3 regions of the Xanthobacter sp. DMC47 genome follow, and region 1 is predicted to be linked to each of the others. Evidence: predicted binding sites of a transcription regulator. Region 1 holds the regulator's gene; each other region holds the start of a gene.
The links. Region 1 encodes LexA, which represses DNA repair genes until DNA is damaged. Its sites were predicted from a motif close to TGTTCNNNNTGTGTTCNG; they were not measured.
Positions count from the first base shown of each region.

Region 2: a site for LexA is predicted at 765-782, ahead of ACT54R_RS02430 (ImuA family protein). Genes of this name have one in related genera too.
Region 3: a site for LexA is predicted at 946-963, ahead of ACT54R_RS08895 (DNA recombination protein RmuC). Genes of this name have one in related genera too.

Region 1 is NZ_JBQUZM010000006.1:231,365-233,628, forward strand. Features, by position in the region: gene ACT54R_RS23270 (molybdopterin molybdotransferase MoeA) at 1-646, shown strand, start outside; gene lexA (transcriptional repressor LexA) at 803-1,513, shown strand; gene ACT54R_RS23280 (ComEC/Rec2 family competence protein) at 1,639-2,264, opposite strand, start outside.
Region 2 is NZ_JBQUZM010000001.1:503,048-505,311, reverse strand. Features, by position in the region: gene ACT54R_RS02430 (ImuA family protein) at 1-751, opposite strand, end outside; gene ACT54R_RS02425 (DNA translocase FtsK) at 1,109-2,264, shown strand, end outside.
Region 3 is NZ_JBQUZM010000001.1:1,921,164-1,923,427, reverse strand. Features, by position in the region: gene fmt (methionyl-tRNA formyltransferase) at 1-353, opposite strand, end outside; gene def (peptide deformylase) at 390-908, opposite strand; gene ACT54R_RS08895 (DNA recombination protein RmuC) at 1,009-2,163, shown strand; gene ACT54R_RS08890 (DUF2200 domain-containing protein) at 2,174-2,264, shown strand, end outside.

The sequences.
Region 1 (2,264 bases):
GGGCACCGGCAACGGCAGCGAGATCGTCGTCTCCAACGCCTTCGGCCTCGCCGAACTCGCCCGCCGCGCCGGGGCCGATGTGACCGACCTCGGCCTCATCAAGGACGACCTTGCGGCCATCCGCGCCGTGGTGGCGCGCGCGCTCTCCGGCGAATTCGATCTCGTGGTCTCCTCGGGTGGCGCCTCCGTGGGCGATCATGACCTGATGGCCCCGGCGCTGAAGGCCGAGGGGGTGGACCTCTCGGTGCATAAGATCGCGCTGCGCCCCGGAAAACCGCTGATGTTCGGCCATCGCGGCGCCGTGCGGGTGCTGGGGCTGCCGGGTAACCCGGTGTCCTCCCACGTCTGCGGGATGGTCTACCTCGTCCCCCTCATCCGCGCTCTGCAGGGTGATTCCCGCCCCGGCCCCGAGACCGTGCCGGCGCGCCTCGCGGCCGACCTGCCGCCCAACGATGTGCGGCGGGATTTCATGCGCGCCACCCTCGACCGGCGCGCGGATGGCTCGATCCACGCCATTCCCTGCGCCTCGCAGGACAGCGCCATGCTGAGCATTCTCTCCGCCGCCGACTGCCTTCTGGTGCGCCCGCCCTTCGCGCCTGCGGGGCGCGTCGGCGACCCCTGCGAGATTATTCCCTTCGACGATTGAGCGTTAACGGGGCCTTCACCACTTGCGGAACACAAAAGGAACAGATAAAGACTGTTCATGATTTGTTTCGCGGCGCACCGGGCTGGATGCGCCTTGAATCGGGACCGGCCGAGAGCGCCGCTTCCGGGCGGTGCCTGCAAGGAACGGGGCCAGGGAATGCTCACTCGGAAGCAATACGACCTTCTGCGCTTCATCCATGAGCGGCTCAAGGAAACCGGGGTCCCCCCCTCCTTCGACGAGATGAAGGAAGCGCTGGACCTGCGCTCCAAGTCTGGCATCCATCGCCTCATCACCGCCCTTGAAGAGCGCGGCTTCATCCGCCGCCTGCCCAACCGCGCCCGTGCGCTGGAAGTGGTGCGCCTGCCCGACAGCGTGGCGCCGGGCCTTGCCTCCGCCCGGTCCGCAGGGCGCGGCTTTTCCCCGTCGGTCATCGAGGGCAGCCTCGGCAAGGTCCGTCCGGTGCCGGAGGACGACGAGGCGGGCCAGGTGGTCTCGGTGCCGGTCATGGGCCGCATCGCCGCCGGCACGCCCATCTCCGCCATTCAGAGCCGCAGCCACACACTGAACATCCCGCCCGAGATGCTGGGATCCGGTGAGCACTTCGCCCTTGAGGTCCGGGGTGACAGCATGATCGAGGCCGGCATCCTCGACGGCGACACGGTGCTCATCCGCAAGTGCGACAGCGCCGATACCGGCGACATCATCGTCGCGCTGGTGGATGACGAGGAAGCCACCCTCAAGCGCCTGCGCAAGAAGGGCGCCTCCATCGCACTGGAGGCTGCCAATCCGGCCTACGAGACCCGCATCTTCGGGCCCGACCGCGTGCGCATCCAGGGCCGGCTCATCGGCCTGATGCGCCGCTACTGATCCTTATTTCTCCTGCGGGAGATCCGGAACGGGGTGAGGGGCGCGGCGGTCCACGCTCAACGGGCGCCTGCGCTTTTTCTTAGAGGCGTTGCCCCTCACCCCGACGCCTCTTGAAGCCCCTCCCATCAGGGCGCGGTCGCATCTGCCTGAGGGTCGCCGGCATCGGCGGTGGCGGGTTCGGATATGGGTTCCGGCGGCAGCGGCGCCATCCAGGGACGGGATACGCCAGCCTTGCGGCTGGATTCGGCGACGAGCGCGCCGTCGCGGAGGGCGAAGGCGAGCGTCCCTGTCCGCGCAAGTTTCGCCGGGGTCAGCACCTCTGCTGGGCAGGTCTTGGGCGGCGGATCGCGGGTGACGACCATACGGGCGTTCAGGCAGTCGGCCTCCAGGCTTTCGGCGCGGCGCGAAATGGCGATAGTGCCGCCGCCGGGCAGCGGCGCGGTGCAGCCGAGCGGATCGCAGGTGAATCCGGCGGCAAGGTCCTTCGTTCCGGCCGTGCGGCGGTCGCCCTCCCGCGTCAGCCACTGCTCCACCACGAGTTTCTGGCCCGAGGCGCCGAGCACCGAAAGCCGCCCGTCCGGCATCCGCACCGCTACCGTCTGCGCATCGGGCGCTATGAGGAGGTCCGGCTTCAGAGGCGCGCCTGCCACCAGGGCGGCGAGGCCGAGGGGCACCAGCGCCGCGAGGGTGAGGACGCCGCGCAGCAGGCAGAGGGCCAGCAACGCGAGCGAGAGCCACAGCAGCGTCCCGG
Region 2 (2,264 bases), on a different contig from region 1:
GAAGAGCGCGGCGAGGCGCCGGGGTGAAGCGTCGGGCATGGGCATTCCATTCCACGGTGAAGCGGCCGGTGGGTCCGAGGCGGTTGCGCTCGATTTCCAGCGCGAAGGCGGGCGGGCCGAGGCAGAAGGTCGGAACATCCCCCGCCACCCGGGAGGGGGCTGCGGCGACCCGCCAGCGGGTGGCGGCGGCGGAGGGGCCGGGGTCTGCTCCCGGTCGCAGCAGGAGGGCTGGCACGCCGGAGCGCTCGCTGCGCAGGGCGAGGCGGCGGGTGGCGGTGAGGTCGATGAGCCGCGGGGATCCCCAGGGCTCGGCCACTACCAACCCGAGGGCGCCATGGCCAAGGGCTTCCTCTGCGGCGCCCAGCGTGTCGGCAGCATCCGCGGTGGCCACCAGGATCAGGCGGCACGGATCGAGCCCGAAGGCGGCGCAGCCTGGACCGTAGATGTTACCCCCCTCCAGCGCCGCCATGTCCTGCCGCACCCACAGCACCGGCTTGCGGGTGCCGGCCGCGAGGGCAAGAGCGAACCCGAACACGGCGGCGACATTCCCCTTTTCCGCCGGGAACGCCTCGTGCAGCGCATCGCGGGCGAGGCCGCCCCCCAGCACCTCGTCCAACGGCGCCCCGAGCGACAGGCGCGGCCGGGCGGGACCGTCCGGCGAGGCGGACAGCCGTTCCATCTCGACGATGCGGCGGCGCAGGGCTGCCAGATCCTCGCGCCGGGCCTGCTGCGGGTGGGGAAACGAGGGCATGGACGGAGCCAAATGTTCCTATTTTGTTCTCTTTTAAAAGGACTCCGGCAGGGCGGAATGTCAACCGTACGGAGGTCCGGCAGCAGGGATTGCGGGGGCTGGAACGGGTCCGCCGCAGACGGTGGGGCGGTGCGGGCTTGTCCCCATGATTCACAGATAAGGTATCCTGAAACCTTCGTCGCGAGGTGCAAACCTCCCCTTAACGCCCCCGCCCTAGTGTCCTCGAAACGGCGCCGGTGCTGCGGATTTCGGATTCACATGTCTTCCTTCAACCGTCCTCCGAGACCTTTTGCGTATCCTTCCTACGCTCCGGACGACTCGTTCGATCCGCCGGCCGATTCTGCCGCCGAACGTGGGTTGCCCTCGTTCTACGAGCGGATTCCGGAATACGATCCAGCCATCCACGAGGGCGCCTTCGAGGCGGCCGAAACCGCCCACAGCTGGATCGACCTCGAACTGGTCCCGAGTTGGCTGCGGCCGTTCACCCTCGACGCCAACACCCGCTTCACCCGCACTCCGGACCATCTGCTGCGCCCCCGCGAGCCGGGCGCGCCCTCGCTGCCGCCAGTCCTGCCGCAGGTGCCCACCCCGGTCACGACCCAGGGGTCGAGCCGCGGCTGGCACTTCCTGTTCGAGCCGGCGGACGATGCGGTCCAGCCGGTGGCGCAGCAGCCTGTCGCCAAGCTTGCGGATATCCCGACGGAGACCGCCTTCGCCGCGCCCGCCGCGGTGCCGGAAGAGGTGACGGCGGCCCAGGCCGCCCTGCCTCCCGTTGAGGAAGAGGCCGCCATGGCTGTCCCCGCGCCCTCGGTTTCCGATGCCGCGCTTGTAGAGGCTGCCCCCGGCGAGGAGATCCCGGCGGAAGCGTCGGAGCCTGCGCTCCTTGAGCCCGGCATCGCGCCGCAGGCCGTGGCTGAGGCGGCTTCGGAGGTCGACACGGCGGACGTCCCCGATCACCTGTGGAGCCTGCTGCGCCTCGTCGTCCTCGGCCGCGCCGCCACCCCGCCCGCTCCCGCCGGGGAGCAGGATGTCGATCCCGTGGCTGCGGAGCCGGCCGATGTGAAGGACAGCTTGGTGGAGAGCGAGGCCGCGGTGCTGGAGGCGCTGTCCGACGCCGAGGAGATTGCAGAGTTAGACGAAGACGAGATCGACGCTGACGAGAACGAGGTTTCCGAGCCTGAAGCCTCCAAGGACGCTGAACTCGAGGACGCTGAACCCGAGGACGACGCGTTCGAGGAGGAAGACTCCGAGGACGATGAGGTCGCCGAACTGGAGGGCGACACAGACGACTCCGAAGAGATCGACCTTTCCGACGATGACGACGAACTGGACGAGGACGACGCGGCGCTTTCCTCCGAGCTGGAGGACGATGAACTCGATGACGACGAATTCGAAGACGATGTCTTCGAGGACGCGGACCTGACGGACGAGGAAGACGAGGAGGCCGCCGAACGCGACCAGGACGATTCGGAAGACGCTTCCGTGCTTGAAGACGACGATCAAGACGAGGCCG
Region 3 (2,264 bases), on a different contig from region 1:
GCGCCGCGCCAGCGTGGCAGCAGGGAACCGTGCAGGTTCAGGCAGCCAAGGCGCGGGGCATCGAGGATGGCCTGCGGCAGGATGAGGCCATAGGCCACCACCACCGCCACGTCCGCATCATGGGCGCGGAAGGCGTCCGCCGCCTCCTCGCCCTTCAGGCTTTTCGGCGTGAACACCGGCAGGCCGAAGCGCTCGGCAACCGCATGGACGGGCGAGGGGGTGAGGTCGAGCCCCCGACGGCCCGCCGGGGCAGGGGCGCGGGTATAGACCGCAACCACCTCATGGCCGCGCCCGACGATCTCCGAGAGGGTGGGCACGGCGAAATCCGGCGTGCCCATGAAGACGATGCGCATGAACCTCGTGTCCCGTGATCGCCCGCTGCGACGGGGTCAGGCCTCGGCCTTGTGCTTCGCCTGCTTGGTGAACTTCTTGATGACCCGGTCGCGCTTCAGCTTGGAGATATGATCGATGAAGAGCACGCCGTTGAGGTGGTCGATCTCGTGCTGCACGCAGGTGGCGAACAGGCCCTCGGCCTCCACCTCCCGCGTCTTGCCCTCCACGTCCAGGAAGCGCACCGCCACCTTCGCCGGCCGCTCCACCTCCTCGTAATATTCGGGGATGGAGAGGCAGCCCTCGCTGTAGACCGAGGTCTCCTCCGAGGCGGCGATGATCTCGGGATTGATGAGGGCGATGGGCTTCTTGTTCTCGCCGTCGCGCGCCACATCGATGGTGATGACGCGGCGCTGCACACCCACCTGTATGGCCGCCAGCCCGATGCCGGGGGCGTCGTACATGGTCTCGAACATGTCCTCCACCAGCTTGCGCACCTCGTTGTCGATCTTTTCGACCGGGGCGGAAAGCGTGCGCAGCTTGGGCTCGGGGATGATGAGGATGGGCCGGATCGTCATTCGAGCGAGATAAGCGAAGCTGCCGCATAGGTCAACATGTTCGCCGTTTGTTCAAGGAAGAGAATCACGTAAGAAGAGAAGGTTCACGCAAGAGCAAGGCATGCCGGTTGTGCTGTTCACCTTCGGCGGGCGGCCCTTCACCGTGGCCGAGGCGGCTGCGGTCGCCGCGGCGGTGCTGGCGCTGCTGCTGTTTCTGGTGCTGGTGAGCCTCGTGCGCCAGTCGCGGGCGCGCGCCGCCGCCGCCTCCGAGGAAGCCCTGCGGCGCGACGAGATGGACCGCCGCCTGCGCGAGCTGGTCCGCGTGCAGTCGGAGACCGCCGGCCGCGTCCAGAGCATGACGGAGATCCTCGCCCAAAGGCAGAGCGAGCTTGCCCGCGCCGTCTCCGACCGCCTCGACCAGACCTCCCATCGCCTTGGCGAGACGCTCTCGACCGCCGCCCGCGCCACCCATGAAAGCCTGACGCGGATCGCCGAGCGCCTCGTGATGGTGGAGGCGGCCGAGCGCAGCCTCGGCGATCTCTCCGCGCAGGTCGTTTCCCTGCGCGAGACGCTCGCCAACAAGCAGGCGCGCGGCGCCTTCGGGCAGGCGCGGATGGAGGCCATCGTCTCCGACGGGCTGCCGCGCGGTAGCTTCGCCTTCCAGTACACCCTCTCCAACGGCAAGCGGCCGGACTGCGCCATCTTCCTGCCGGGCGACCCGCGCCCGCTGCTGGTGGATTCCAAATTCCCGCTGGAGGCCGTCACCGCCTTCCGCGAAGCGCCGAGCCCCGAGCACCGCAAGGCCGCCGGCCAGCGCCTGCGCAACGATCTCTTGAAGCACGTCTATGACGTGGCCGAGCGCTATTTCATCCCCGGCGAGACGCAGGACGTGGCGCTCATTTTCGTGCCGTCGGAATCCGTCTACGCCGAGATCAGCGAGCATTTCGACGGCGTGGTGCAGGAGGCCTATCGGCTGCGTGTGGTGCTCGTCTCCCCTTCGTTGCTGATGCTGGCCGTACAGGTGGTGCAGGCCATCGCCAAGGATGCCCGCATGCGCGAGGAGGCGGACCGCGTGCGGACGGAGGTCGCCGCCCTCGTGGACGATGTGAGCCGCCTGCGCGAGCGGGTGGGCGATCTCGCCAAGCATTTCGCGCAAGTGGGTGACGACGTGCAGCGCGTCATCGTCTCCGCCGACAAGATCGCCCGGCGCGGGCTGCGGCTGGAGCAGCTGGATTTCGACGCGCCGGGTCCGCCGCCCTCCGCGCCTCCCCAGTGAGGGCAGCCCCATGCAGAAGCACCGCATCTATACGACCAGCTTCGCCAGCGTTTACCCGCTCTATATCGCCAAGGCCGAGCGCAAGGGGCGCACCCAGGCGG